Regions from separate parts of the Variovorax sp. W2I14 genome, predicted to be linked through region 1. Evidence: riboswitches for the same ligand, from Rfam matches in the RefSeq annotation. Region 1 holds a riboswitch; the other holds the start of a gene.
What was found. A riboswitch is a leader RNA that binds a small molecule or an ion and turns the genes downstream of it on or off. The one in region 1 is predicted to bind glycine.
Positions count from the first base shown of each region.

Region 2: another riboswitch for glycine. It lies ahead of QF040_RS29040 (D-amino acid dehydrogenase); the one in region 1 lies ahead of gcvT (glycine cleavage system aminomethyltransferase GcvT).

Region 1 covers NZ_JBNDJX010000001.1:527,052-542,335, reverse strand. The annotation lists gene QF040_RS02595 (phosphatase PAP2 family protein) at 1-561, opposite strand, end outside; gene QF040_RS02590 (winged helix-turn-helix domain-containing protein) at 707-1,381, shown strand; gene QF040_RS02585 (sensor histidine kinase) at 1,378-2,733, shown strand; gene QF040_RS02580 (M949_RS01915 family surface polysaccharide biosynthesis protein) at 2,730-3,455, opposite strand; gene QF040_RS02575 (acyl-CoA thioesterase) at 3,463-3,885, opposite strand; gene QF040_RS02570 (DMT family transporter) at 3,882-4,706, opposite strand; gene QF040_RS02565 (SDR family oxidoreductase) at 4,784-5,566, opposite strand; gene QF040_RS02560 (electron transfer flavoprotein-ubiquinone oxidoreductase) at 5,673-7,370, shown strand; gene QF040_RS02555 (TRAP transporter substrate-binding protein) at 7,542-8,516, shown strand; gene QF040_RS02550 (TRAP transporter small permease) at 8,680-9,192, shown strand; gene QF040_RS02545 (TRAP transporter large permease) at 9,204-10,496, shown strand; gene QF040_RS02540 (YybH family protein) at 10,573-11,094, shown strand; gene QF040_RS02535 (hypothetical protein) at 11,212-11,760, shown strand; gene QF040_RS02530 (hypothetical protein) at 12,019-12,447, opposite strand; glycine riboswitch at 12,629-12,703, shown strand; glycine riboswitch at 12,724-12,831, shown strand; gene gcvT (glycine cleavage system aminomethyltransferase GcvT) at 12,879-14,051, shown strand; gene gcvH (glycine cleavage system protein GcvH) at 14,114-14,485, shown strand; gene gcvP (aminomethyl-transferring glycine dehydrogenase) at 14,535-15,284, shown strand, end outside.
Region 2 covers NZ_JBNDJX010000001.1:6,209,898-6,225,181, reverse strand. The annotation lists gene rfbC (dTDP-4-dehydrorhamnose 3,5-epimerase) at 1-386, opposite strand, end outside; gene rfbA (glucose-1-phosphate thymidylyltransferase RfbA) at 383-1,279, opposite strand; gene rfbD (dTDP-4-dehydrorhamnose reductase) at 1,319-2,209, opposite strand; gene rfbB (dTDP-glucose 4,6-dehydratase) at 2,206-3,276, opposite strand; glycine riboswitch at 3,392-3,482, shown strand; glycine riboswitch at 3,516-3,633, shown strand; gene QF040_RS29040 (D-amino acid dehydrogenase) at 3,724-5,025, shown strand; gene QF040_RS29035 (FIST signal transduction protein) at 5,036-6,313, opposite strand; gene QF040_RS29030 (PhaM family polyhydroxyalkanoate granule multifunctional regulatory protein) at 6,359-7,141, opposite strand; gene QF040_RS29025 (PLP-dependent aminotransferase family protein) at 7,232-8,677, opposite strand; gene QF040_RS29020 (LysE family translocator) at 8,768-9,367, shown strand; gene QF040_RS29015 (DMT family transporter) at 9,423-10,385, shown strand; gene QF040_RS29010 (PLP-dependent aminotransferase family protein) at 10,482-11,711, shown strand; gene QF040_RS29005 (LysE family translocator) at 11,729-12,394, shown strand; gene QF040_RS29000 (glutathione S-transferase family protein) at 12,400-13,041, shown strand; gene QF040_RS28995 (PhzF family phenazine biosynthesis protein) at 13,047-13,970, shown strand; gene QF040_RS28990 (VOC family protein) at 13,991-14,683, shown strand; gene QF040_RS28985 (LysE family translocator) at 14,686-15,284, shown strand, end outside.

The DNA of each region.
Region 1 (15,284 bases):
CTGCGCGAAGCCCAGCACCAGGCCGGCCACCACCGCCACGCCCAGCCAGATGAACGCCGCGCGGGCGGACGCCCGGCGCAGCACGAAATAGCCGCCGACGTAGGCGAATGCGGCCGACGCGTGCCCGGCCGGGAAGCACCCGCCGGGACCGCCGTCGCCCACGCCCCACGACCAGTGCGACACGTAGTGCGCGACGCCGCCGAACTCATTCAGGTCCCAGGGGCAGCTGGTGTCGCTGAAATGCTTGATGGCACTGACGGCCAGCACCGAGGCCAGCACGGTCACCGCCAACTGCACCCGGTCGCGCGTGGGAAGCTTCCGCAGGATGCCCAGCGGCCAGCGGATGGCCACGAACAGGCCGATCACCAGCAGCCAGCTCAGGTTTCTGGCGCCCTCGTGCATCACATGGACCAGGAAGGGGTTCTCGCGCCACGGAAAGCCCATGGGCGTGCCGGCCATGCGCGCCAGCAGCAGGTCGCCGTGGGAGGCATCCCAGATCATCAGCAAGGCCAGTGCGAGCAAGGTCAGGGCTCCGAGACGGAGATTCGCGGTACGTGTCATTGAAAGAACCAGGCCTCGACAAAAACTGGCGCGAGCCTACGTTCGCGAAATGAACCCAGTCTGAAGCGACCTGAACGAATGCTGACGCGGCCCCCCTCGACCGCCCTGCGGCGATAGACTTCGTGTTTTTTCAGAGACACACCGCGTGCGCATATTGCTTGTCGAAGATGACACTTCCTTGGCAGACGCCGTGTGCAGCTATCTGCTGGCCAAGGCTTTCGTCGTCGACGTGGCGCCCAGCCTCGCCGAGGCACGCGGCGCCCTGCTCTCGGTGCAGTACGCGGCGGTGCTGCTCGACCTGCACCTGGGCGATGGCGACGGCCTCTCGCTGCTGCCGCAGGTGCGCGCGCTGCGCGAGCCCCCCATCGTCATCGTGCTCACGGCCCGCGACCAGGTCACCGACCGCATCCGCGGGCTCGACGCGGGCGCCGACGACTACCTCATCAAGCCTTACGACCCCGCCGAACTGCTGGCACGGCTGCGCGCCGTCGAACGCCGGCGCAGCGCCAACACATCGCCCGTTCTGCACTTCGGCACGCTGGAGATCGACCTGGCCCACGACCGCGTGCGCAAGGACGGCACCCCCGTCGTACTCACGCAAAAGGAATGGGCCCTGCTGCGCGTGATGGCCACGCGCCCCGAGCGCATCCACACGCGCGAGAACCTCGCCGACGCGCTCTACGGCTTCGGCGACGAGGCCGACAGCAACACGCTCGAGGTCTTCATCAGCCGCCTGCGCCGCAAGCTCGGCAAGAGCCACATCCAGACGCTGCGCGGCCTCGGCTACCGGCTGTCGTTCTCGGCGGACGACGAGGAATGAGCGCCGGCTTGATCACAAACGGTCGCGACTCGCTGGCCGGGCGCCTCACGCGCACCCTCATCCTGTGGGTCGGCGGCGTGTGGCTCTTGTGCGTGCTGGCCGTGGTCTGGTATGTGGACCGCGAGATCAACCACAACTTCGACAACGAGCTGGTCGAGGTGTCGCACCGCATGTTCGACATGGCCGTGCAGGAACTCGACAAGCTGCAGCACAGGGGCGAGGCACTGCCCGCCACGCCGCTGGTCGCGCCCAAGCAGCTGTTCGCCGAAGACGCGGTGATGTACCAGGTGGTCGACATCCACGAGCACGTGCTGCTGCGTTCGGCCGAGACGCCCATCGACACCTTCGATGTGCCGCTCGCCCCTGGTTTTGCCAACAACCCGACCTGGCGCATCTACACCGTGCGCCATCCGACGCTCGGCCTCTACTTCCAGGTGGCCGACCCGCTCGACGAGCGCCGCCACGCGCTCAACCGCACGCTGTTCGGCCTGATCATTCCGCTCGGCGCGGTGCTGCCGCTGCTGGCGCTGGTGCTGCGCAACGTGGCGCGCACCGAGCTGCGCGTGCTGCAGCAACTCGCCGGCGAGATCGAAAAGCGCAGCGGCACCGACCTGCGGCCGATCACGCTGCCGGGGTTGCCGCAGGAGCTGCGCTCGGTGGGCGACCACGTCAACAGCCTGCTGGAGCGCCTCGCGCAATCGCTCGACGTGGAGCGCGCGCTCGCCGCCAACGCGGCCCACGAGCTGCGCACGCCGCTGGCTGCCGCGCGCCTGCGGCTGCAGACCGCGCTCGACCACGACCTGAAACGCGAAGACGTGCAGGGCGCGCTCCAGGCGCTGCAGATGCTGAGCCACCGCACCGAGAAGCTGCTGCAGCTCTCGCGCGCGGAATCGGGTGCGTCGCTCACGCGCGCGCGGGTCGACCTGGTCCAGCTCGCGGGCACCGTGGCGCAGGAGTTCTGGCAAGACCCGCTGAACAACGAGCGCCTGAAGCTCAAGGTGCCCGACAGCGCGGCACCGGTGGCGTTCGGCGATGTCGATGCACTCGCGATCGCGCTGCGCAACCTGGTCGAGAACGCACTGCGCTACGGCGGCGGCGGGCGCGTGGTGATCGAAGTGGCGGCACCGTGCACGCTGGTGGTGAGGGACTTCGGCGCCGGTGTGAACGCAGCGCAGTTGAAGACGCTGCAGCAGCGCCACGTGCGGCACGGCTCGGACCGCGCGGGCTACGGACTGGGGCTGTCGATCGTGGGCACGATCGTGGAGAAGCACAACGCGAAGCTGGAGTTGGCGTCGCCGCCGGTGGGGGCAGCGCAAGGGTTCGAGGCGCGGATCGTGTTGCGGCCTGCCTAGCGCGCTTTCGCCTTCTTCGGCACAAAGTCATTGCCGTTGTCGAAGCCGAACTGTCCAGCCTCGTACATGCGCGCCATCTTCTTGACCAGGTGCTCGCGCACAGCCTTCGGCAAGGCGAAGAACTCGGCGTTGGCCCTGGTGCTTCGGTCGCCGTCCAGGTCGCCGGTGATGGCGTGGATCACCACCTTGCGGCCCTGGTGGAACGCAACGATCTTGATGGCACCCGAGAAATCATCGGTGTCGAAACTGTTCCCACCGATCGGTGCAAAGAAGCGATAGACCAGGATGGGATCGATCAGCCCGTCGGCATCGATATCTGCAAACTCCGAGAGCTTCGACCTGAAGTTGATGCCGGCGTCGTCCTTGCCCGCGAAGTCGCGGATCGACCATTGCCGCGTCAATGCGCCATCGCTTCCCACCTTGAAGAGCGTGGCCTGGATGGTGGAGGACAGCGTCTCCTTCGTGAACGGCAGGTCCTGCTTCTCGGCGAGCACCAGCGCATAGCTGCCGGACTTGTCGGTATAGCAATAGCGCTTGAACACCGGCAGTTCGACGCTGGCTTTCTTCACTGCATCGGCGCTCAGGAACGGCGCGTCGGCAGGGCATGCGTTCTTTTCGGCCTGGGCCTGGGCCTGGGCATGGGCATGGGCATGGGCATGGGCATGGGCATGGCTCGCGGCGAGCAGTGCGCACGCGGCAAGCGCCAGTACCTTGTGTTTCATCGCACGCTTACTCACTAACGATTTCGCGCAGCCACTCCGGCAACGCCAACGCCTTCTGCTTCGGAAAATCCACCCAGATCGTCGTCGCCCCGCCCGCCGCGCAGATCACATCGGGCGCCTCTTCGCGCGCCATCGTGCCCCAGCTCTCGAAGGTGGTGCGGCCCGGGTCGCTCACGTACATCTTCAGCAGCACGTTGCCCGGGTATTCGATCTGCCGGTAGAAGTTGCAGAAGGCATTGACGATCACCATGCCTTCGCCGCCGGGCTCGGGCTCGAAGCCGATCGAGCGCATCCAGTCGATGCGCGCGGTTTCGAGATAGCGGAAGTAAGTGCCGTTGTTCAGGTGGCCCATGGCGTCCATGTCGCCCCAGCGGATGGGGATGGACATTTCATACACGAGCTTCTTCTTTTCGGGGATTTCGATTCTCATCGGTGCGCCTTGATGGATGCGAGGATGCCCAGCACGAACAGCAGCGCCGCCACCCACTCGGTGGCCTGCGGCCAGCGGCCGTCCCAGACGAAGGAATAGAGCAAGGCGAACAGCGTCTCGCTCACGATCAGTTGGCCGCACAGGCTCGCAGAGAGGCGCTGGCTGGCGATGTTCCAGAGGATGGTCGCGAGCCACGACGAACCGAAGCCGCCCGCCAATGCGATCCAGACGAAGAGCATGCCGTCGGGCTGCGCCTTCAGCGTGGCCATGTCGCTTCCCGCCACCAGCCACAGCAGCAAGGCCCCAAGGCCTGTCGAGATGCCGAGCCAGTTGGCCCAGTCGGTCGCGTTGAGTTCGGTGTGGCGCTGCAGCCATTTCGCGTTGAGGAGGCCGTAGATCGTCCAGCTCACCATCGCGCCGAGGGCCAGCGCAATACCCCAGCCGAAGCGCACCCCACCCTCGCGATGCTGCGTCGACCAAGCGCCCCAGATCATCAGCGCGATGCCCGCACCCGTGAGCACGAGGCCCGGCAGTAGCGCGCGCATGCGCAGTCCCGCGGGCCGGCCGAGCAGCATCATCCAGACGGGAATCGTGCCGATGATGAGGCTGGGCACCTCGGTGCCGGCCGCCACGATGCCGAAGGCCAGCAGCAAGTAGTAGCCGCTGAAGCCCAGCACGCTGAGCCCGAGCGCCGCGAGCGCCTGCCGCCCGTTGGGCCAGCGTACAGCCGCCGGCCGCGCGAACACTGCCAACGCCGACACAGCACCAAACACCGCGAAGCGCGCTGCGGTGATGTCGACCATGCCGAAGTGCCCCACCATCCGCGGCGCCACGAACACCAGGCCCCAGAGCGCGCCAGCGCCCAGCCCGGCAGCAATGCCGATCCAAGCCCTCGGAGTCAGACCGCGAACCCGTCGTCGGCCGCGATGACGGCGCCGTTCACGAAATGGCTCTGGCCACTGGCCAGCAGCACGATCAGGCCGTCGAGGTCTTCGGCCTTGCCCACGCGCTTGCGCGGCAGGATGCTGACCAGTTTGGCGCCGGCCTCGGTGGCCCAGAGCGCTTCGTTGAGTTCGGTGGCGATGTAGCCCGGGCACAGCGCGTTCACGTTGATGCCGAAGCGGCCCCACTCGAGCGCCATGGCCTTGGTCATCTGCACCAGCGCGGCCTTGCTCATGCCGTAGGCGCCGATGTTGGCCACCGACTTGAGCGCGGACACCGAGGCGATGTTGATGATGCGCCCGCCGATGTAGGTGCCGGGCGCCGATCCGTCGGCGCGCGCCAGCATGCGCTTGCCGACTTCCTGCGCGACGAAGAAGGCACCCTTGAGGTTGGTGTCGAAGATGAAGTCGTAGTCGTCGGGCGTCACGTCCTGCAGCCGCTGGCGAACGTTCACGCCGGAGTTGTTGACCAGGATGTCGATCGGGCCGACCTCGGTCTCGGCACGCGCGACGGCGGCCTTGATGCTGCCGTGGTCGGTCACGTCGAGTTCGACCACGTGGGCGTCGCCGCCCTCGCCTTCGATGCGGGCGCGCAGTTCCTTGAGTTTTTCGACCCGGCGGCTGGCCAGGACGACCGCGGCGCCGGCACGCGCCAGCGTTTTTGCGAACTGGGCGCCGAGGCCGCTGGAGGCGCCGGTGACGAAGGCCACGCGGCCCGAGAGATCGATGCTGTAAGCCATGGAAAACAGGTCCTGGTGAGTCGCGGAGGTGACGGGTTGCGCTCCCCCTAAAATGTTTCGCGCCCTCGTAGCGTCCGAGCCTCAAAACATTATCGACCAGACCCACATGACCCACGACGAAATCCTTGCCCAGTTCGGCCCTCGCGAAGCCATGGAATACGACGTGGTCGTGGTCGGTGGCGGCCCGGCGGGCCTCTCGACCGCGATCCGCCTGAAGCAGCTGGCCGCCCAGCACGAAAAAGAGATTTCGGTCGTGGTGCTCGAGAAGGGCTCCGAGCCCGGCGCGCACATCCTTTCGGGCGCCATCATGGACCCGCGCGCGCTCAACGAACTGCTGCCCGACTGGAAGCAATTGGGCGCCCCGCTGAACCAGCCCGTCACCGACGACGCGATGGTGTTCCTCGGTGAGAAGTCGGGCCTGCGCACCCCCAATGCCTTCCTGCCGGCCTGCTTCCAGAACCACGGCAACTACATCATCAGCCTGGGTGCCTTCACCAAGTGGCTGGCGCAACAGGCCGAGAACCTGGGCGTCGAAATCTTCCCCGGTTTCCCGGCCGCCGAGGTGCTCTACAACGAGAACGGCTCGGTGCGCGGCGTGGCCACCGGCAACATGGGCGTCGGCAAGGACGGCGAGCCGACCGAGAACTTCCAGCTCGGCATGGAGCTCCTGGGCAAGTACACGGTGTTTGCCGAAGGCGCGCGCGGCCACCTGGGCCGCCAGCTCATCGCCAAGTTCAAGCTCGACGAAGGAAAGGACCCGCAGACCTACGGCCTGGGCGTGAAGGAAGTGTGGGAAATCGACCCCAAGCGCCATCAGCCCGGCTTCGTGCTGCACACGGCCGGCTGGCCGATGAAGAGCGACACCTACGGCGGTGCCTTCCTCTATCACATGGAGGACAACAAGGTCACGATGGGCTTCATCACGGGTCTCGACTACAGCAACCCGTACCTCAGCCCCTTCGAGGAAATGCAGCGCTGGAAGCTGCACCCCAATGTGCGCTGGTACCTGGAAGGCGACGAGGCCAAGGGCATCAAGCCGGCCAAGCGCATCGGCTACGGCGCGCGCGCCATCACCGCCGGCGGCCTGCAGTCGCTGCCCAAGACGGTGTTCCCGGGCGGCGCGCTGGTCGGCTGCGAAGCCGGCTACCTGAACGTGAGCCGCATCAAGGGCAGCCACGCGGCCATCAAGACCGGCATGCTGTGCGCCGAAGCCGCCTTTGACGCGGTGCAGGCCGGCCGCCAGCACGACGAACTCACGGCCTATCCGGCCGCGTTCGAGAAGAGCTGGCTCTACACGGAGCTGAAGAAGGCGCGCAACTTCAAGGCCTGGTTCAAGAAGGGCCTGGGCGTCGCCACACTCATGAACGGCATCGAGCAATGGCTGCTGAAGGGCAACATCCCCTGGACCCTGCGCCGCACCAAGCCCGACCACCTGTACCTGAAGCCCGCGGCCGAGTGCAAGCCCATCGTGTATCCGAAGCCGGACGGCAAGCTCACCTTCGACCGGCTCTCCAGCGTGTTCATCAGCAACACCAACCATGAAGAGCAGCAGCCGGCCCACCTGACGCTCAAGGATGCGACGGTGCCGGTCAACATCAACCTCGAGAAGTTCGCCGGCCCCGAGAGCCGCTACTGCCCGGCCGGCGTCTACGAGTTCGTCGGCACCGAAGACGGCAAGCAGCGTCTGCAGATCAACGCGCAGAACTGCGTGCACTGCAAGACCTGCGACATCAAGGACCCGACGCAGAACATCGTGTGGGTCACGCCCGAAGGCGGCGGCGGGCCGAACTACGTGGGCATGTAAGACGCCTAGCCTCTTTGGGTGCTTTTCAGGGAGCCCTCTTCGGAGGGCTTTTCTGTTTCTGGCGGGGTGTGCGTCCGTGAAACTCCCGACATGCGCAAGCCCTCGCTTGCGGCATAGTCGAATGCGCCTGACGCATTCCTGACCCCTGACCACATTCCCCCCGGAGACACCATGAAACTCGGCCACATTGCCGCCGCCTGCCTTTCGCTCGCCCTGGGCACATCCGCCCTCGCACAACAACCGACGGTGCTGAAGATCGGCTATGCGACGTCCAAGGAGTCGCACTACGGCGTCGGGTCCACGGTGTTCTGCGACGAGGTCGAGAAGGGCACGCAAGGCCGCTTCAAGTGCCAGCATTTCGCCAACTCGGCGCTGGGCGGCGAGCGCGAGCAGATCGAGGCGATCCAGCTGGGCACGCAGGATCTGGTGAACACCTCGACCGGCCCCGTGGGCAACTTCGTGCCCGAGGTCAAGATCGTCGACATCCCCTTCCTCTTTCGCGACTACGACCATGCGCGCAAGGTGATGGACGGCCCGATCGGCCAGGACATCCTCACCAAGTTCCCGAGCAAGGGCATCATCGCGCTGGCCTGGACGGAGAACGGCTTTCGCCACATGACGAACAGCAAGCGGGACATCGTCAAGCCCACCGATGCCGCGGGCCTGAAGATGCGCACGATGGAAAACAAGGTGCACATGGACGGCTACCGCACCTTCGGCATCCTGCCGACGCCGATGGCCTTCCCCGAACTCTTCGGCGCGCTGCAGCAGGGCACGGTCGATGGGCAGGAGAACCCGATTCCGGTGATCCTCGCGTCCAAGTTCTCGCAGGTGCAAAAGCACCTGTCGCTCACGGGACACGTGTACTCGCCCGCCTTGCTGCTGCTCTCGCCGAAGGTGTGGAACAAGCTCTCTGATGCCGACAAGAAAGTCTTCGTCGACGCGGCCAGAAAGGCTTCCGTGGCCCAGCGCAAGAAGGTCAACGACGACGAGAACAACGGCATTGCCCAGCTCGAGAAAGACGGCATGAAGGTCACCAAGACCGTCGACGGAGCCGCCTTCCGCGAAGCCCTGAAGCCGGCCTATGCGGGCTACGCCAAGGAGTTCGGCGCCGACAACATCAAGAAGATCACGGACGTCCAGTAAGCCTCGCGCGCCAGACCCCAACCGTTCACGCTGAATCCCCCACCGTTCACGCTGAGCCTGTCGAAGCGCCGCGCAGGGCTTCGACAAGCTCAGCCCGAACGGTTGTTTGTCTTGGCTCGAACGGTTTTTTGCTTTGCTTTCCGCTAGAACCGAGAACAACAACGTGCAAGCCTTCGAGCGCTACTTTCTCGCCGCCAACCGCTGGGCGCTGATCCTTCTGCTGGCCGCCATGTCGGTCATCATCTTCACCAACGTCGTGATGCGCTACACCACCAGCAATTCGCTCGAGTGGGCCGAAGAGGTGTCGCGCCACATGATGATCTGGCTCACATTCCTCGGCGCCGGGCCGGTGCTGCGCTACGGCGGCCACATTGCGGTGGAGAACCTGCAGGATGCGCTGCCGCGCGCGGGCGCCATCGCGGTGCGCGCCTTCGTCGCCGCGCTGCTGTTCGCCTTCTTCGGCTTCATGGTCTGGTACGGGTGGCTCTACATGCAGCGCACGATGTTCCAGCTCACGGCCGTGACGCAGATTCCATTCGCCTACATCTACAGCGCGATGCTGTTCGGCGGCATCCTGCTGATCGTGCACTGGCTGCTGGTGGTGCGGGGCTACGTGATGAATCGTGAGTTCGCGTCCGATGCGCACTTCGATGCCAACGCCTCGGCGTCGCTGTAAGGAGAACGACCATGGATGCCAGCATCGTTCTCATCGTCTCGGCCTGCATTTTCCTGGCCATCGGCGTGCCCGTGGCCTTTGCGCTCGGCCTCTCGACCGTCACCACGCTCATCCTCGCGGAGAACTATCCGCTGATGGTGCTGCTGAAGGAAACCTTCACCGGCATCGACAGCTTTCCGCTGATGGCCGTGCCGTTCTTCATCCTGGCGGCCGAGCTCATGAGCGGCGGCTCGCTCACCGAGGTGCTGCTGCGTTTCGCGGGCCAGTTCGTCGGCCACCGGCGCGGGGGCCTGGGCTACACCAACGTGGTGTCGCTCACCTTCTTCTCGGGCATCTCGGGCTCGGCGCTGGCCGATGCGGCGGGGCCGGGGTCGATGCTCATCAAGATGATGGACAAGGCCGGCTACGACCGCTCGTATGCGGCGGCGCTCACTGCCTCCACGGCCATCGTCGGGCCGATCATTCCGCCCTCGATCATCATGATCATCTACGCGCTGCAGGACGAGACGGTCTCGGTCGGCACGCTGTTCGCGGCCGGCATCCTGCCGGGCATCCTGATCGCGGTGGCGATGTGCATCGTGAACTTCTATGTATCGAAGAAGCGCAACTACAAGGGCGACGGGCAAACGCCGCCGCTGCGCGAAATTCTCATCACGACCTGGAAGGCGATACCCGCGATCCTCTTGCCGGTGGTGATCCTCGGCGGCATGCGCGCGGGCTGGTTCACGCCGACCGAAGCCTCGGTGGTGGCGGTGTTCTATGCGCTGGTGTGCGGCAAGTTCATCTACCGCACGCTCGAGTGGAAGATGCTGCCCGACATCCTTTCGCGCTCCGCCCTGCTGTCGGCCTCGGTGCTGATCATCATCGGCCTGTCGGCCTCGTTCGCATGGGTGCTGACCATCGAGGGCATTCCGCAGCAGATGGCCGAATGGCTCATCAGCATGAACCTCTCGCCGTGGATGTTCCTCATCATCGTCAACGTGTTCCTGCTGCTGTTCGGCATCTTCATCGAACCGCTGCCGGGCGTGATGGTGCTGGCGCCGATCCTCGCGCCCGTGGCGATCAAGCTGGGCGTGGACCCGGTGCATTTCGCGATGATCGTGATCTTCAACCTCACGCTCGGGATGATCACGCCGCCGGTGGGCGGGCTCTTGTTCGTGACCTGCAACGTGTCGAAGGTGCCGATGTCGGCGCTGGTGAAGGAGCTGGTGCCGTTCCTCTGGGCGCATGGCGCGGTGCTGATGATCCTGACCTTCGTGCCGGCGCTCAGCACCTGGCTGCCGCGGGCGCTCGGGTTCAAGTAGCGGCGCCGCTGCCTCTGCAGCGGTTCGCTGCCAGAATCGGCGCCACGCCAACAACCGACAACCGAGGGAACCGCCCATGAACCGACTCGCCACCTGCCTGCTCGCCGCAGGGCTGCTGTCCACGGCCGCACTGGCTGCCACGCCCGCCGCCACCCCGGCGGCAAAACCACCAGCACCTGCCGCATCGGCTACGGCCGCTGCAGCGGCAACCCCGGCGCCGGCTGCGCCAGCGGCCGCTCCCGCGCAAGCGCCCAGCGCGGGCATCGCCGAAATCGAAACCGCCGTGCGCGCCTGGGCCGACGCCTGGTCCGCACGCGACGTGGACCGCTACCTCGCCGCCTACACCCCTGACTTCACACCGGCCAGGAAGCAGGACAAGAAGCAGTGGGAAGCCGAGCGGCGCACCCGCATTTCGAACAAGTCGAAGATCAGCGTGACCGTCGACGACCTCGTCATCAGCGTCAACGGCCAGACCGCCAGCGCGCGCTTCAAGCAGGTCTACAGCGCCGACAAGCTCAAGAGCACCGACCGCAAGACGCTGGAACTGCAGCGCGTGGGCGACAAGTGGCTGATCCGCAAGGAAAGCACCGGCGCCTAAGACTTGAGCGTCCGACGGCGCGGCGGCGGTGATCTCCCTGTAAGCCGAACAGGTTCATGAAGATGTCACCGCTCGCAACGATGCTGCAGCCTTCGATCTTCGAAAGCTGTGGCCGCCATGTTTCCCACCAAGACCGACAAGGCACGCGACGAACTCCAGGGCGGGCAGCGCACGCTCAACCAGCGTGAACGCGCCCTGCTGCTGATGGCCGACGGCCGGCGCTCGCTGACCGACTTCAGCCCGCTGTTCGCGAACCGCACCGAGGCGGAGCAGGCGATCCAGGCGCTGGTGAGCAAGGGCTATCTGCAGGATGCGCAGGCGGTGGCCGCTGCTGCGGCGGCTGCGGCTGTACCAACCCCGATGCCGGTGCCCGCGGCCGACCCGATCCGCATCGCCACCTCGGCCGACACCTTCGACGGCAAGCGCTCACTGGCCACCACGCGGATGTTTTTGTTCGACATCTGCGAGCGCATGTTCGTGCGGCGCGACCCCAAGTTCGCCCTGCAGATGCGCGACGCCCTGCGCGAGGCCCGCGACCGCGAGGCGATGCTGACCATTGCCGCGCTCATGCTCAGTGAAATCGAGAAGACGGCCGGCGCCGAGCGGGCCGAATCGCTGCGGGAGCGCATCGAGCGGCTGCTGCCGCCCGCGGAAGTGGTGCATTGAAGTCCACCGTGACCCATTTCAGGCAGTCGTGAATATCTCGCGGTATCGGTCATTGTTCGAGACATTGGCCTCGCTCATTTGATTCCGCATATCCAAGGCCAGGGCGCCAATTCCAATTCGGTTCGGCGTATTGAATTCGACGCGGCAATGTCCACCGCTTTTGCATTTCCATTCAGATCATTTTTGAAAAATGCTGAACCGCCTCGACGATTCCGGCAATCGCCGGCGTGAGGCTGCAAAACCTGGCCCTGAATCGCATCAACCGTTATTGACCAAGTCGCCGCCTATAGCGAGCTTTTCATAAGCCTTGACCTTGTCCGGCGCGCCTTCGAGCGCGGCAATGAGCCACGGCGGTTGGCGGCCCTTTGTTCCCCCAGTCCAGGTCGCGCTGGAATTGGGATCCTTGTACACGGTGCCCTTCACATAGGCCTTGGCTTCCGATGCCTGGCTGCCATTGGGTGAACGCGTGCGTTTTGCTCCCGATTTGTCGTAAGGGTCCAGCGCGGCCTTGCCCTCCGGGATGCTGAAACCGGCTGCCTCGAGCTTCTTCGCATAGGCATCGGCCAGCACCTTCAATTCTTCTCCACGCTTGGCCTGCAATGCCAGCTCCAGTTGGGCCCGTTCATCGTCCATTTCCTGGATGCGCTTCTGGATATCCGCGAAGCTCATATTCCTGGCATCTGTCATTCTTTGCGTTCCTTTGGGGGTGTGTTGGTGTGCCCAATATGCTAGTGCCAAAAGAAGAGGCCAACCAGACGGATTTATCCAAGCCTTGGTGCGGTTCTGCTGCTCCACGCCGATGCCCAGAATCCCGCGCCGACGCCGTTGAGTTTCGAAGTCGTGCGATTCGTCCACTACACTCGGCGGGGTCAGGAGAGAGCCCCGCACGACGGGGCCGCCGAAGGCGCAGGGGATCCCCGAACGCTCAGGCAAAAGGACTGACAAGGCGCCGGTTCACACCGGCGTTTCCTTGCTGGAGAGAGGCCATCGCACCATGTGCACCGGCCCACCGAAGGAGCAAACCCCGATCGTGGGGCGAATCTCTCAGGTAAAGCGGACAGCAGGGGTGGCCCGTGGCATTGCAGCCATGGATTTCGACTGCCCCTTTGGAGTGCCCCGTGGCTGCTTCTTCCGCTCCCGATACCCAACTTCTCAAGACGCCGCTGTACGACCTGCACGTGGAGCTCGGCGCCCGCATGGTGCCCTTCGCGGGCTATTCGATGCCGGTCCAGTACCCGGCCGGCCTCATGGCCGAGCACAAGCACACGCGCGATGCGGCCGGCCTGTTCGACATTTCCCACATGGGCCAGCTGCGCCTCGTCGGCCCCGACGCAGCGGCCGCCTTCGAAACCCTGATGCCCGTCGACGTGATCGACCTGCCCGCCGGCAAACAGCGCTACGGCCTCTTGCTGAACGACGACGGCGGCATCCTCGACGACCTGATGTTCTTCAACGAAGGCCACGGCTCGATCTTCGTGATCGTGAACGGCGCCTGCAAGGTGGCGGACATCGCGCACATCCAGCAGAAGATCGGCGCGCGCTGCGAGGTGCAGCCCCTGCCCGACCACGCGTTGCTCGCGCTGCAGGGCCCGCAGGCCGCGGCCACGCTGGCGCGCCTGTCACCCGGCATCCAGCGTTTCGTGTTCATGACGGGCGGTGCGGTGCAGATCGGCGGCATCCCCGCCTTCGTCACGCGCAGCGGCTACACGGGCGAAGACGGTTTCGAGATTTCCGTGGCCGGCAAGGACGCCGACGCCCTCGCCCGCCTGCTGCTGGCCCAGCCCGAGGTCAAGCCCATCGGCCTCGGCGCCCGCAACTCGCTGCGGCTCGAAGCGGGCCTTTGCCTCTACGGCAACGACATCGACACCACCACCACGCCCGTCGAGGCGTCGCTCAACTGGGCAATGCAGAAGGTGCGCCGTGCGGGCGGTGCGCGCGAAGGCGGTTTCCCGGGCGCGGCAAAGATCCTCGCCCAACTCGCAGCCGCGACCGTCGGCGCCGCAGGCCACACCGACCACGACACCCTCAAACGCAAGCGCGTCGGCCTCGTCGCGCTGGAGCGCATTCCGGTGCGCGACGGCACGCTGCTGCAATCCTTCGAAGGCCAGGACATCGGCATCGTCACCAGCGGCCTGCTCGGCCCGACGGCCGACCGCTGCATCGCGATGGGCTACGTGGCCACGGCGTTCTCCGAGCCCGGCACGCGCGTGCAGGCCATCGTGCGCGGCAAGCCGGTGCCGATGGAAGTCTCGACCATGCCCTTTGTGCCGACCCGCTACTACCGAGGCTGATCGCGGCTGACCGCGGCTAGGCTCTGCATCCCGATTCAATTTTTTCCACGAGGAGTTTTCCCATGAGCATCAAGTACACCAAGGACCACGAGTGGGTCTCGGCCGAAGGCGGCGCCGTCACCGTCGGCATCACCGTGCATGCGCAGGACGCGCTGGGCGATGTCGTGTTCGTCGACCTGCCCGAAGTCGGCAAGACCTTCGCGCAGGGCGAAGTCGCCGGCGTCGTCGAATCGGTGAAGGCCGCGGCCGATGTGTTCATGCCCGTCTCGGGCGAGATCACCGAAGTGAACGAAGCGCTGCGCGCCGACCCGTCGCTCGCCAACAGCGACCCGCTGGCCAGCGGCTGGTTCTTCAAGGTCAAGCTGAGCGAGCCCGCGCAGCTCGACGCCCTGCTCGACGCCGCCACCTACGACAAGTTCGCCGCCGAATCCTGATCCCCCGCGTTCCCCCGCCTTTTCTTCTTCTCCTCGAGCCTTCACCGCCATGCCGATTCCCGCCCTTCCCTCTTTGCAAGAACTAGAGAACGCCGAAGAATTTCTCGCCCGCCACATCGGCATCGATGCGGCGGACGAGGCGCGCATGCTGCCGGTGATCGGCTCGGAAACGCGGGCGGAGCTCATCGACGGCATCGTGCCCGCGGCCATCCGTCGTGCGAAGCCGATGCGCCTGCCGGCCCCGGTGACCGAGGCCGAGGCGCTGGCCGAGCTGAAGGCGATGGCGTCGAAGAACAAGGTGTTCAAGAGCTTCATCGGCCAGGGCTACTACGGCACGCACACGCCGGGCGTGATCTTGCGCAACGTGCTGGAGAACCCCGCCTGGTACACCGCCTACACGCCCTACCAGGCCGAGATTTCGCAGGGCCGCATGGAAGCCCTGCTCAACTTCCAGACGATGGTGTGCGACCTCACGGGCATTGCCATCGCCAACGCGTCGATGCTCGACGAAGCCACGGCCGCGGCCGAGGCGATGACGCTCGCCAAGCGCAGCGTGAAAAGCAAGAGCAACGTGTTCCTGGTCTCTGGCGACTGCCATCCGCAGACCATCGAAGTCATCAGGACGCGCGCCGCGCCGCTGGGCATCGAGGTCAAGGTCAGCACCGTTTCCGAGACGCTGCCGCACCTGATGGCGAGCTGCGAGTTCTTCGGCGTGCTCGCGCAGTACCCCGCCACCACCGGCCATGTGCACGACCTGCGCCCGCTCGCGGGCCATGCCCACCAATGCGACGCCGCGTTC
Region 2 (15,284 bases), 5.7 Mb from region 1:
AAATCCGCCGATTCGCTCAGCACCAGAAAGCCATGGGCGAAGCCTTCGGGCACCCACAACTGCTTGTGATTGTCCTCGCTGAGTTCAACACCCACCCATTTACCGAACGTGGACGACGCGCGCCGGATGTCCACCGCCACATCGAACACCGCGCCGCGCGTGACGCGCACCAGCTTGCCTTGGGTTTGTTCCAGCTGATAGTGGAGACCACGCAAGACGCCCTTGGCCGATCGCGAGTGGTTGTCCTGCACGAATTCCACATGCCTGCCCACCGCCTCGTCAAAGGCCTTGCCATTGAAGCTTTCGAAGAAGAACCCCCGCGCATCGCCGAACACCTTGGGCTCGATCACGAGCACGTCAGGAATCGAGGTAGGCGTGGCCTTCACGAGCGCACCTCATCGCTCAGCAGGTGCTTGAGGTATTTGCCGTAGCCGCTCTTTTCCAGCGGCGCCGCAAGCTTTTCGAGTTGCTCGGTCGAGATGAAGCCATTGCGCCACGCAATCTCTTCAGGACACGCGATCTTCAGCCCCTGCCGATGCTCCAGCGTGGCGATGAACTGCCCCGCTTCGAGCAGGCTGTCGTGCGTGCCTGTATCGAGCCACGCATAGCCGCGCTGCATGATCTGCACGTTCAGCCGATCGAGGTCGAGGTACGCCTGGTTGACCGCGGTGATTTCAAGTTCGCCGCGCGCGCTTGGCTTCACCGCCTTGGCGATGTCGACGACTTGGTTGTCGTAGAAATACAGCCCCGTCACCGCATAGCTGCTCTTGGGCTTCAGCGGCTTTTCCTCGATGCTGCTGGCCTTACCATTCGCATCGAACGCCACCACACCATAGCGTTCAGGATCCTGCACGTGATACGCGAACACGGTTGCGCCGGATGGCTTCGCATCGGCGTCGGCAAGCAAGTGCACGAGGTCATGGCCATAGAAGATGTTGTCCCCCAGCACCAGCGCACTCGGCGAATTACCCACGAACTCTTCACCGATCAGGAACGCCTGCGCCAACCCATCCGGGCTCGGCTGCACCGCGTACTCCAGGTTCATGCCCCACTGGCTGCCATCGCCCAGCAACTGCTGAAAACGCGGCGTGTCCTGCGGCGTGCTGATGATCAAGATGTCGCGCATGCCGCCCAGCATCAGCGTGCTGAGCGGGTAATAGATCATCGGCTTGTCGTACACCGGCAGCAGTTGCTTGCTCATGGCGAGCGTCGCGGGATGCAGGCGGGTGCCCGAGCCACCGGCGAGGATGATGCCTTTGCGTTGCGTCGTTTGGGTCATGGGATGTTCGTTCGTGTCTCTTGTCTTGCTCGACGGATGTCAGAAGGTTTCGCGCAACATGCGGGCGACGCCGGACTGCCACTCGGGCAGAACGAGGCCGAAGGTCGATTGCAGCTTGGTGGTGTCCAGGCGCGAGTTGTGCGGCCGCCTGGCCGGCGTCGGGAATGCGGTGGTGGGCACGGGCTCGACCGCCTCGGGGCCGGCCTTGAGTTCGACACCCGCCGCCTTTGCCTGCTCGATCACGAAGCGCGCATAGCCATGCCACGTGGTCACGCCACCGGCCACCGCGTGATAGAGCCCGGCCTTGGACGGGTCCTGCAGCGTCGCGCGAATGGCGTGCGCGGTGATGTCGGCCAGCAGCTCGGCGCCGGTGGGCGCGCCGAACTGGTCGTCGATGACCGTGAGCTTGTCGCGCTCCTTGGCGATGCGCAGCATGGTCTTGGCAAAGTTGCCGCCGCGTGCCGCATACACCCAGCTCGTGCGAAAGATCAGGTGCTTCGCGCAGTGCTTTGCCACCAGTTGCTCGCCTTCGAGCTTGGTGCTGCCGTAGATGCTGAGCGGACCGGTCGCATCGTCTTCCTTCCAGGGCTTGCTGCCGCTGCCGTCGAAGACGTAATCGGTCGAGTAGTGAACCATCAGCGCGCCGATCTGCTGCGCGGCTTCGGCCACGACACCGGGCGAGGTGGCGTTGAGCTTGCGCGCGAACTCGGGTTCGCTCTCGGCCTTGTCGACCGCGGTGTGCGCTGCGGCGTTGACGATGACGTCGGGCCGCACCTTCAGCACCGTCTCGGCCAGTTGCTCGGGACGGCCGAAGTCGGCGTTGAAATCGGTGCTGTCGAAGTCGAGTGCCACCAGTTCGCCCAGGGGCGCGAGGCTGCGCTGCAGCTCCCAGCCGACCTGTCCGCCCTTGCCCAGCAGCAGCAGCTTCATGCCGCCGCCTTCGCGTCGTATTGCTTCTCGACCCATTCGCGGTAGGCGCCGCTTTGCACGTTGCGCACCCACTCGCCGTTCGCGAGGTACCACTCGACCGTCTTGCGGATGCCGCTGTCGAAGGTTTCGGCGGGCTTCCAGCCGAGCTCGCGCTCGAGCTTGCGCGCGTCGATGGCGTAGCGGCGGTCGTGGCCCGGGCGGTCGGTCACGTAGGTGATCTGTTCCTTGTACGGCTTGCCGTCGGCCTTGGGGCTCAGTTCGTCGAGCAGCGCACAGACGGTGTTGACGATCTCGATGTTGGGCTTCTCGTTCCAGCCGCCCACGTTGTAAGTCTCGCCGAGCTTGCCGGCTTCGAGCACGCGGCGGATGGCGCTGCAGTGGTCCTTCACGTAGAGCCAGTCGCGCACCTGCATGCCGTCGCCGTACACGGGCAGCGGCTTGCCGGCCAGTGCGTTGACGATCATGAGAGGGATGAGCTTCTCGGGGAAATGGAACGGCCCGTAGTTGTTCGAGCAGTTGGTCGTGACCACCGGCAGGCCGTAGGTGTGATGCCAGGCGCGCACGAGGTGGTCGCTGGCGGCCTTGCTGGCCGAGTAGGGGCTGTTGGGCTCGTACTTGTTTTCTTCGGTGAAGGCCGGGTCGGTCTTGGAGAGCGAGCCGTAGACCTCGTCGGTCGACACATGCAGGAAGCGGAAGGCAGCCTTCTGGTCGGCCGGCAGCGCATTCCAGAAACCGCGCACGGATTCGAGCAGGCGGAAGGTGCCGAGCACGTTGGTCTGCACGAAGTCTTCGGGGCCGTGGATCGAGCGGTCGACGTGCGATTCGGCGGCGAAGTTCACGACGGCGCGGGGCTTGTGCTCGGCCAGGAGGCGGTCGAGCAGCGCGCTGTCGCCGATGTCGCCCTGGACGAAGATGTGCTTCGGGTTGTCCTTGAGGGACGCGAGTGTCTCGAGGTTGCCCGCGTAGGTCAGTTTGTCGAGGTTCACGACCGGCTCATCGCTCTGCGCGATCCAGTCGAGTACGAAATTGGCGCCAATGAAGCCTGCGCCGCCGGTTACCAGGATCATGGGGTCCCCTGTTGTTGTCGAACGATCGCCCTCTGGCGAATGAACGGGCGATTATCCCACCGGCCCACAGGGCCGAAATCCAGGGTTGGCGCATCCGCGGGGCCCACCTACAATCGCCCCCACTGCAGGAGAGCGGGCCACCCCGGTGGCCCTACCGAAGGCGCAAACTCCCATAAACGCTCAGGTCGGCCCAACGAAGTTCTTTGTAATTTCGGCAAGGGGTCAGTACTGCATCAAATCAAACGCCGTCTGGAGAGCCATCGCACCCCGCAAAGGTGTCGCGATGCACCGAAGGAGCAAACCTGCTGCAAGGCGCAACAGGTGAATCTCTCAGGTATCGAGGACAGGGGGAGCGGCAACTTGGACGGCGGACGTCCGGTTGCTTGCTATTGATTGAATAGCACACCACGCCCGCCATTCAAGCGCTGCACCTCAAAGGTACTTGCAATGCGCGTGATCGTTCTTGGCGCCGGCCTGCTCGGCGTGACTTCGGCTTATTACCTCCAGCAACTCGGCCACGAAGTGACCGTCATCGACCGGCAGGCCACCCCGGCCGCCGAAACCAGCTTCGCCAACGGCGGGCAAATATCCGTCAGCCACGCCGAACCCTGGGCCAACCCCAGCGCACCGCTCAAGGTGCTGCAGTGGCTCGGCAAGGAAGACGCCCCGCTGCTCTTTCGCATCCGAGCCGACATGCGCCAGTGGCTCTGGGGCCTGCAGTTCCTGCGCGAATGCACGCCGGCGCGCACGAAGCACAACATCGAGCAGATCGTGCGCCTGGGCACCTACAGCCGCGACACGCTGCAGCAACTGCGCCGAGACACGGGCCTGAGCTACGACCAGCGCACCCAGGGCATCCTGCATTTCTATACGACACAGAAGGAGTTCGACGGCGCACTCAAGCCCGCCGAGCAGATGCGTGCCCTAGGCTGCGAACGGCTGGTGATCTCGGCCGACGAGGCCGTGAAGATCGAGCCCGCCCTCGCCCACATCCGACCCCAACTGGCCGGCGCCACCTACACGGCCGAGGATGAATCCGGCGACGCCAACCGCTTCGCGCGCGAGCTGGTCGGCCTCGCGGCCGCGGCCGGCGTGAAGTTCCTCATGAGCCACACGGTGACCGCGCTGCGCGAAGCCGGCGGCAGCATCGACCACGTCGAGGCGACCGACAGCGAAGGCCGCTTCCAGCGCATCCGCGGCGATGCCTTCGTGCTGGCGATGGGTTCATTGAGCCCGTTGTATGCGGCGCCGCTGGGCATCCGCCTGCCGATCTACCCGGCCAAGGGCTATTCGGTGACGCTGCCCGTCAAGGACGCATCGAAGGCGCACCAGGTCTCGCTGACCGACGACGAATTCAAGCTCGTGTTCTCGCGCTACACGTCTGAATCGGGCGACCGCTTGCGCATCGCCGGCACGGCCGAGCTCAACGGCTACGACCGCGACCTGAATCGCGTGCGCTGCGAAGCCATCGTGCGGCGCGTCGAAGAGCTGTTCCCCGGTGCCGGCGACACCACGGAGGCCCAGTTCTGGACAGGCCTGCGCCCCGCGACGCCGAGCAACGTGCCGATGATCGGCAAGACGAAGCTGCCGAACCTGTACCTGAACACGGGCCACGGCACGCTCGGCTGGACGCATGCGTGCGGATCGGGCAAGTCGATCGCGCGGATCGTGAGCGGGCTTGCGCCCGAGGTGGACTTTGCGTTCACCGGCATGCCGGCACCGGCGCCGCGCGTGCTGCAGCCGGCCTGACCGCGCGCCGTCAATCCTTGCTGGTGAACACCGTCAACACGCCGGTGTAGCCATACAGGTGATGCCGGGCGATCTCGCCCGCGGCGAAGAAGCCGACCAGCGGCACGTCGCCCAGCGCGTGGCGCACGATCTGCAGCTCGGCACCGGGCGCGCCGAAGTGCGGCCCGCCGCGCCCGGAGCAACTCACGTACACCGCGCCTGCGATGCGGCGCGCGGGGTGCGGCGCCGCTTCGGCTTCGCCGGCAGCAACGGCGCGGGCGGTGGCCAGCGTCTGTTCTTCCGGCTCCAGCTCTTCGCGGATCTCCGCGCAGATGCGCATCAGGTCGGCCCGCGCAGCCTGCGCATTGCGGCGGCAGAAGGTCAGCCGCATGCCGGCCTCGGCCGTGTCGGCGATCGCGATGCCGCGGCGCGTCGGGTCCAGGCCGATGATGTGGCGCACCAGCACGTCGGCGCCCAGGTCGCCGGTGCGGCGCACGCCGTCGCTGCCCGCGTCGGCCAGGCCGACCAGCGTGTTGCGCACCGCATCGATGGCCTCCTGCGGCCGCTCGAGCGAGACCTGCAGGTCGGCCAGCAGCACGTCGAGCGCGGGCTCGCCGTCGAGCTTCAGCAGGAGGTTGCCGTCGGCCTCGGTGATCTCGCGCTCGCGCACGCCCGATCGCAGCGGCTGGCAGCCTTGGGTAACGCGCGACACCACCCGTACGCCTTCGCCGAACACCACGCCCGACAGGCCGCCCGAGAACACGCCGCCGGCCGCGCCATGCCCGCGGATGTTGCCGTTGCCGCCCACCGCGAACTGCAGCGCGCCGCCACGGCCTGACGAGAGTCCGCCGAAGAGGTAGCCGGTGTCGACGCGGCCGGCCATTTCGCCGATCAGCTCGGTGAGGTCCGGCGTCGCGGGGTCGGCGTGGACGAGCGCGGTGTGCGCCTCGAACCCGCTCATTTCCGAATTGCTCAGCGGCGCCACGCCCGAGAACACGCGGTACTGGTCGCTCGGCAGCGCGCAGAGCATGAGGCTCATGCCAGGCTCGTCGAAGTATTCGGCGTTGTTGGCCGAGACGCCGATGCCGACGGTGCCCGACCAGTCGGTCACCTCGGGCAACTCGGCGCTCAGGTGATCGAGGATGTCCTGCGCCTCGGACGCGTAGTGGTCGGTGATGTAGAGCAGCCCGAGCGTCGGGGACGACGCGTATTCGGGCAGAGCCATCTGCGCGCGCAACTGGGCCAGCACGAGGCCGGCGGCCATGCGCCATTGCGGATGGGTGGCATGACCCGTAGAAAACAACTTCATGATGCGTGCCAACCCGTTCTCTTCAAAAGTGGAATGTGCGGGACGTCAGCGGCGGCCGGTGGTTCGCTTGCGCGCGGCGGCCGACGTCTTTTTCTTCGCGGCGGGCGTTGCCGCCTTCTTGGCCGCGGTTCTCGTCGCGGTCTTGGCCGCGGGCTTCTTTGCGGCGGCTGTTGTCTTGCCCATCACCTTGCCGACCGCATCGGCCAGCGGCTGGGCCATGGCGGGGACCTTGAGCTGGGCCGCGTCCTGCAGCGCCGTGCTGGCGATCTGCTGGAACTGCTCGGTCAGCGAGCCCCACCATTGCATCGGATCGACCACACCGGCGCCGTCGGCCGCAGCCTTGCCGGAGGCAGCCTTGCTGCGCGGCTTTTTCTTCGGTGCGGGTGCTTCTTCTGCTTCTTCCTCGATCTCGGTTTCGTCTTCTTCCTCGACCGGCTCGGGTTCGGGCGCAGCCGCTGCAAAGGACGCCGGCGCCGGAGCAGCAGCGGCGGCCGCCTGCTTGGTGAACACACTCGCCAGGTCTTCCATCCGCACGTTCATGCCACGTAGGGTGGAGAGCGTCATCTTCTGCACCTCGAGCGCCTGGATCGTCGCCTTGAGCGCATGGCCGTTCTGCTCGAGCCAGTACTGCACGGTCTTGAGTTCCTGGATGCGCTTGTCGACCTCTTCCACGCTCAGCGTTGGCGCCACCCAGCTCGCCAGGCTGGGGATGCCCGGCACCGACGATGCGGCGCCGGTGCCTGCCGCGGCGCCCCCGGCCAGGTTCTTCAGGAAGTCGAATCCGGGGACGAACTGGCTGAAGTTGAAGGGTTGGCTGGCGTTGGTCATGCGGGAGGTCTCCTGGCTGGGTTTTCTTGTGCTGCCAGCTTACTCCAAGGCCTTGGCCTTTGGCCCGCCGGGCGCGGGCTTTTACCTGTGTCAGAGCTCGCCCCGCACCTTGCTGAAAACTTTCCAGAAAGTCGCGTCCTGCGAGGTCGCGAAATTGATCCGCATCATCGTGCTCGGTGGCCGGCGCGCATGGAAGAGCGAGCCCGGCGCGAGCAGGTAGCCCTGGTCGAGCATGCGCTGGGTGAGTGCGTCGGTGTCGACGCCCGTGTCGACCCAGCCGAACAGCCCCGCCGGCTCCGAGGCGAAGGTGCAGCCGTGCGACATGGCGAGCTTGACCGCCCGCCCGCGCGCGCCGTCGAGCCGGATGCGTATGCGCTCCGAATGCCTGCGTAGCTGACCCTGGTCGATGCACCACGACAACGCCCGCTCGAACAGCGTGGGCGAAGTGAGCGTGGCCAGGAGCTTGGTCTCCAGCAGCCGCTCCTTCAGCGCGGGGGACGCGGCCAGGAAACCGATGCGCCAGTTGGGCGCGATGATCTTGGCGAAGCCGCTCACGTAGACAGTGCGCTGCAGCCCGTCGAGCGCGCTCAGCCGCGTGGCGTGCTCGGGCGCGAGGTGGCTGTAGGTGTCGTCCTCGACGATGTGGAAGTCGTGCTCGTTCGCCAGCTTGAGCACCCGGTGCGCGCTCCCGGGCGTGAGGCTGTAGCCCGTCGGGTTGTGCAGCACGCTCACGCTCACGAAGAGCTTGGGCTTGTGCAGCACGCAGTATTGCGCCATCACCTCCAGGTCGGGCCCGTCGGCGCGGCGCGGCACCGGCAGGATGCGCATGCCCAGCGCCTCGAGCCGCGCGAACTCCAGCGCCCAGCCGGGCTCCTCGACCATCACCGGATCGCCCGGTCGCAGCAGCGTGCGGCTCACGATGTCCAGCGCATGGGTCGCACCGATGGTGGTGATGATCTGGTCGGGCGCGGCCGGCACGTTGATGCCCACCAGCTTCTGCGAGAGGCTGCGGCGCAGGCTCATGTCGCCGGAGGGCTCGCCGTACTGGAGCGACAGCTCCTGCAGCACGGCTGTACTGGTCATGCGCCGCACGGCCGTGGGGACGAAGGTGGACGTCATCCAGTCCGGCGGGAACACGCCCATGCCGGGCTGCGGCTTGTCGCTCGGGCGGTGGAACATGCTGCGGATCAGCGAGCTCGCGTCGGCCGGCACGCGCGAGGCCATCATCTGCACGGCCATGGCCGCGGGCATGCCGCTCAGGCCTGGCGCGGCCGCGCCGTTGGCCGGGCGGCCGTCCTGTACCGGGGCTGAATCGCGCACGTAGAAGCCGCGTTGCCGGCGGGCTTCGACAAGTCCCTGCGCGAGCAGTTGGTCGTAGGCGGCGACCACCGTGTATGGGCTCACACCCTGCTGCCGCGCGCACTCGCGCACCGAGGGCAATCGGGCGCCGGGCGGCAGCAGCCGGGTGCGGATGCGCTCGGCCAGGCGGTCCGCGAGCTGGCTGGTCAACGACTGGGTGGAGGTTCGTGTCAGCATGCTGTGTCGAAAGATTGACCAATACAGATTCCAGATTTGTCTGACCATCTGTACTGGCACTGTAATGGTCTCAAGTTTAGAGTGTGTGTCATGAACTGGCAAGAATTCACCGCGCTGCTGGTGCTGGCCACGGCGATGAGTTTTTCGCCCGGTCCCAACACCACGCTTTCCACCGCCCTGGCGGCCAACGGCGGCTTGCCGCGCGCGATGCGCTTCGTGGTCGCGGTGCCGATCGGCTGGACGCTGCTGCTGGCGATCTGCGCCGCCGGCCTCGGCGCGCTGGTGGTGGCGGTGCCGCCGCTGCGCCTGGCGATCAAGGGCCTGGGCATCGCCTACCTGCTGTGGCTGGCCTGGAAGCTCAGCGGCAGCGCCAAGCTCGGCAAGGCCGACGGCGCCAGCCTCTCGGTCGGTTTCGGCCAGGGCGTGATGCTGCAGTTCGTCAACATCAAGGCGTGGCTCCTCGCGCTCACGCTGGTGGCCGGATGGATCGCCGGCCAGCCCGATGCGCTCTCGCGCTTCGCCATCGTCGCGCCGGTGATGCTGTTCTATGCCTTCGTCAGCAACTTCGCCTATGCGCTGGTCGGCGCGCTGCTGCGCGATTGGCTTGCCAAGGGCAAGCGCCTCCTGTGGTTCAACCGCGCGATGGGCCTCGTGCTGGTGCTGACCGCATGGTGGATGGTGAGCGTATGAGCCGCCGGGCCGCTCCCAAGGCGAATGCCGCAGCGCGCAGCGCGGAGGCTGCGCCATGACAAAGCGCCTCGACATCAAGGACGAGACGCTGGGCATGTGGCTCGGCGTGATCGGCGTAGCCTTGTTCGCGGTGACCCTGCCCATGACTCGGCTGGCCACCGGCACGCAGGCTGCGCCTCAGTTGTCGCCATGGTTCGTCACGCTCGGGCGCGCGGCGCTGGCGGGCGTGCTGTCGGCCATCTTCCTCCTGGCCACGCGCTCGCCGCGGCCCGCATCGCACCAGTGGAAGCCGCTGGGCATGGCGGTGCTGGGCAACGTCATCGGCTATCCGCTGCTGCTGGGCTACGCATTGCGGGTGGTCACGGCCAGCCACGCGGCGGTCGTCACGGCGCTGCTGCCGCTGGTCACCGCCGCGGTCGCGGCCTGGGTGCTGCATCAGCGCGCACGCCTCGGCTTCTGGCTCTGCGCGGTCGCCGGCAGCCTGCTGGTGGTGGTGTTCTCGGTGCTGCGCGCGAGCCAGAGCGGACACGGCTTCGGCTTCGAATGGGCCGACCTGCTGCTGGTGGGTGCGGTCATCGCGGCATCGTTCGGCTACATCTACGGCGCGCAAGTCACGCCTTCGCTGGGTGCCGAGCGCGTGATCTGCTGGGTCTGCGTGATGGCCCTGCCGGTGACGCTGCCGGCCACGCTGCTCCTCTGGCCCACGACGCCCATCGCCACGGCGTCGTGGCTGGGCTTCGTCTACGTCGGCATGTTCTCGATGTGGATCGGCTTCTTCGCCTGGTACCGAGGCCTTGCCCTCGGCGGCGCGCTGCGCGTGAGCCAGACGCAGTTGCTGCAGCCCTTTCTGTCGATCCTCGCGTCGATCCCGATCCTGGGCGAACCGCTCGATGTGGTGACGCTGGGCTTTGCGATCGCGGTGGTGGTCACCGTGGTCATCGGCAAGAAGCTCTCGCAGCCGCAGGCCGCTCCAGCTGCGGCGCCGCTCCCGGCGGGCGCGGCCGGAAGAAACCGATGACCGCTGCACTCCACGCCGGCTGCAACAAAATCCTTGTTGCATCCCCTGGCGACCTGCCCTCGAATCTCACCTCACCCGCTTGAAAGAAGAAACACCATGAACTGGAAACTCGCCGCCCGTGCCGCCAAGATGAACCCGTCGGTGCTGCGTGAAATCCTCAAGGTCACCGAACGCCCCGGCATCATCAGCCTGGCGGGTGGCCTGCCCTCGCCCAAGACCTTCCCGATCCAGGCCTTTGCCGATGCCTGCGCCGAAGTGCTGCACAACGACGGCCAGGCCGCGCTGCAGTACGCGGCGAGCGAGGGCTACGCGCCGCTGCGGCAGGCCGTCGCCGACATGCTGCCGTGGAACGTCGACCCCGCTCAGGTGCTCATCACCACCGGCTCGCAGCAGGGCCTGGATCTGGTGGCCAAGGTGCTGATCGATCCGGGCAGCAAGGTGCTGGTCGAGACGCCCACCTACCTCGGCGCGCTGCAGGCCTTCGGCCCGATGGAGCCGAACCCGGTGAGCGTGGCGAGCGATGAAGACGGCGTGATCGTCGACGACCTCGTGGCCAAGGCACGCGCGACCGGAGGGCGCGCTTCCGAAGACGCCGCACGCTTCGTCTACCTGCTGCCCAACTTCCAGAACCCGACGGGCCGCACCATGACCGAGGCGCGCCGTGCCGCCGTCTCGGCCGCCGCCGCCGAAGCGGGCCTGCCGATCATCGAAGACAACCCGTACGGCGAGCTCTGGTTCGACGAAGCCCCGCCGCTGCCGCTGACCGCGCGCAACCCAGAAGGCTGCATCTACCTGGGTTCGTTCTCGAAGGTGCTGGCGCCCGGTTTGCGCCTGGGCTTCCTGGTGGCACCGAAGGCCATCTACCCGAAGCTGCTGCAGGCCAAGCAGGCGGTGGACCTGCACACGCCGATCTTCACGCAGCGCATGGTGTCGGCCGTGATGAAGGACAACTTCCTCGAGCGCCACGTGCCCACCATCCGTGCCCTCTACAAGCGCCAGCGCGACGCGATGATCGCGGCGCTCACCCGCGAGATGGCCGGCCTGGACGTGAAGTTCAACGCACCCAAGGGCGGCATGTTCCTGTGGGCGCGCCTGCCCGAGGGCATCGACACCGTGAAGCTGCTGCCCAAGGCCGTCGAGCGCAACGTGGCCTTTGTGCCCGGCGCGCCGTTCTACGCGGGCCTGGGCGATCCGCGCACGCTGCGCCTGTCGTTCGTGAAGGCCAGCGTGGAAGAGATCGATACCGCCGTCGCCGCGCTCGCGGTCACGCTGCGCGAAGAGCTGGAACTGCTGGGCGAGCACAAGCTCACGCCCGCACCGGTGTAAAGAAAAGGGGCCTGCCGATGATCGGACTCGCGACGCTCTCCCTCTTCCTGCTTGCGGTGCTGGCGCTGTTCCTCTCGCCCGGCCCGAACATGGCCTTCGTGCTCTCGCACGGCGTGGCGCACGGGCCGCGCGGCGGGTTCGCGGCGGCCATCGGCATCTCGGCCGCCGACCTGGTGCACACGCTGTTCGCGGCGACCGGCGTCACCGCGCTGGTCGCCGCCTGGCCGCCGTCGTTCGACGTGCTGCGCTATGCGGGCGCGCTGTACCTGGTGTGGCTCGCGGTGCAGGCGCTGCGCAGCGGCGGCGGGCTTCGCGTGGGTGCGAAGGCCCAGCCCGCCGGCTTCGGGCGCATCGTGCGCATGGCGCTCCTGAACAACCTCGTCAATCCGAAGGCGCTGCTGTTCTTCATGGTGTTCCTGCCGCAATTCGTCGATCCGGCGCGTGGCAACGTGGCGCTGCAGCTGGTGCAGTTGGGCGTGGTGCTGTCGGTGGCCGCGCTCGCTTTCAACACGTTGCTGGGCGCCTGCAGCGGACAGGTCGGGCGCTGGCTGCAGCGCCGGCCGGGTGCCGAGAAATTCCAGCGCACGTTGCTCGCGATCGTGATGGTCGGCCTGGCGATCCGCCTGCTGATGCTCGACCGACCCGCTGCCGCCGTGGCCGCACTTCCCGCACAAGGACACTGAACACCATGCTCAACATCTGGGGCCGCATCAGCTCGATCAACGTCCGCAAGGTGGTGTGGTGCGCGCAGGAACTCGGCCTGGACTTCCAGCGCACCGAGGCCGGCGGCAAGTTCGGCGTGGTGCAGACGCCCGAGTACCTCGCGCTCAATCCGAATGCGATGGTGCCGGCCATCGACGACGGCGAAGGTGCCGATCGGGTGACGCTCTGGGAGTCGAACGTGATCGTGCGCTACCTCTGCGCGAAGCACTCGCACGGCACCCTCTACCCGAGCGAGCTGCCCGCGCGCTTCGATGCCGAGCGCTGGATGGACTGGCAGCAGACCACGCTCAACCGCGCGAGCCGCGACGCCTTCATCCAGTGGGTGCGCACGGCCCCTTCGGAGCGGCAGCCGGCGCTCATCGATGCGTCTGTGCGCGAGAGCGAGGCGCTCTTCGCGGTGCTCGATGCGCACCTTGCGAAGCAGCCCTACATGGCCGGCGAGCGCTTCACCATGGCCGACATTCCCGTCGGTTGCGAGGCGCACCGCTGGTTCGGCCTGCCCGCCGCCGAATATCAGCGGCCCAGCTGGCCGAACGTAGAGCGCTGGTACGCCGACCTTCTTTCCCGACCGGGCACGCGCGGCGTGCTCGATCTATCCCTCGAATGAACCCGATGAAATCCCGCCCCTTCAAGCAAGTCGACGTCTTCACCGCCACCGCCTACTACGGCAACCCGCTTGCCGTGGTGATCGATGGGCAGGACCTCGACGACGCCGCGATGCAGCGCTTCGCTCAGTGGACGAACCTGTCCGAGACCACGTTCCTTCTGCCGCCGACCGACGCGGCAGCCGACTACCGCGTGCGCATCTTCACGCCCGGCGGCGAGCTGCCGTTTGCGGGCCATCCGACCATCGGCAGCTGCCATGCGTGGCTGCAGGCGGGCGGCAAGCCCAAGGCGGCCGGCCGTGTGGTGCAGCAATGCGGCGCCGGCCTCGTGCCGCTGCGCCGCGACGGCGACCGCCTCGCCTTTGCCGCGCCGCCGCTCAAGCGCAGCGCGCCGAGCCCCGCGCTGCTGGCCAAGGTGGCCGGCGCCCTGGGCCTGAAGGCGCAGCAGGTCGTTGCGGCGCAGGTTCTGGACAACGGACCTGTCTGGTTCGGCCTGCTGCTGAACGACGCCGACGCGGTTCTGGCGCTGCAGCCCGACCATCGCGCGCTGAAGGAGCTGGGCGTGAAGGCCGGCGTGGCGGGCGTGCCTGCGGCGCACGACACCTCGCTGCTCATCGGCCGCTCGAACCGCGAGGCGCGCGCCTTCGGCAACCGGCCCGCCACGCCGAACGACGACGGCGCGAAGATCGACCTGGAAGTGCGCGCTTTTGCCGAACCCATCGGCGTGCAGGAAGACCCGGTCACCGGCAGCCTGAACGCGAGCCTGGCCGAATGGCTGATCGCCGACGGCCACATGCCCGAGCGCTACCTCGCCGCGCAAGGCCAGTGCCTCGGCCGCGCCGGCCGCGTCTACATCGAGCGTGACACCGAAGGAAAGATCTGGGTCGGCGGCGACGCCGTGACCTGCATCGACGGCAACGTCACGCTCTGATCGCGAACGAGGACGCCGCCATGCACGCCGAAGTCGACCACCTGGTGATTGCCGCCCCTTCGCTGGCCGAAGGCGTCGCATGGTGCGAGGCCACGCTCGGCATCACGCCTGGCCCCGGCGGCACGCATCCGCTGATGGGCACGCACAACCGGCTGCTGAACGTGGCGAGCGAGGCCTATCCGAAGGCCTATGCGGAAATCATCGCGATCGAGCCCCGCAAGGCGCCGTCGCGGCCGAAGACACGCCGCTGGTTCGACCTGGACGACGCGGCGCTGCAAGCCGCGCTCGCGCAGCACGGCCCGCGGTTGATCCACTTCGTGGCGCGCGTGCCCGATGCGCACGCCGCGGTGCAGGCACTGGCCCGCGAGGAGCATGCGCACATCGACCGCGGCCGCGTGCTCGAGGCTTCGCGCGACACGCCGGCCGGCCGGCTCGAATGGCAGATCACCGTACGCGACGATGGGCAGCGCCTCTTCTATGGCGCACTGCCGACGCTGATTCAGTGGGGCGCTGTGCATCCGACCGATGCGATGCCTTCGTCCGGCCTCGCCCTGCGTTCGCTGCGCGCCGCGCATCCGCGTGCGCCGGCGTTGTCGGCGGCGCTTTCTGCCGTCGGCATGAAGGGCCTGCAAGTGGACGCCGGCCCGCCGAACCTCGTCGCCGTGCTCGACACGCCGCGCGGCATCGTCACCCTCGAATCGCAAGGACTCTGAGCATGCTGACCCTCACCGAAATCGCCTGGTTCGCCCTCGCCTCGCTGCTGCTGGCGCTCACGCCGGGGCCGAACATGATCTATTGCGTCTCGCGCACGCTGATCCAGGGCCGCCGCGCGGGAATGATTTCGCTGGGCGGCGTGCTGATGGCCTTTCTCGTGCACCTGTTCGCCGCCGCGCTCGGCCTCACCGCGCTGCTGCTGGCGGTGCCGCTCGCGTTCGATGCGATCCGCATCGCGGGTGCGGCCTACCTGCTGTGGCTCGCATGGCAGGCGGTGCGGCCCGGCGGCAATGCGCCCTTCGAAGCGCGCGCGCTGCCGGCCGATCCGCCGGGCAAGCTGTTCCGCATGGGCTTTCTCACCAACCTTCTGAATCCGAAGGTGGCGATGTTCTACCTGTCGTTCTTTCCGCAGTTCATTCACCCCGAACGCGGCTCGGTGCTGCTGCAGAGCATGCAGTTGGGCATCGCGCAGATGGCGAGCAGCGCCGTGGTCAACACGGTGATGATCTTCGGCGCCGCGAGCATCACGGCCGTGCTGTCGCAAAGCGCCGGCTGGCTGCGCGCGCAGCGCTACGTGATGGGCAGCGTGCTGGCCGCGCT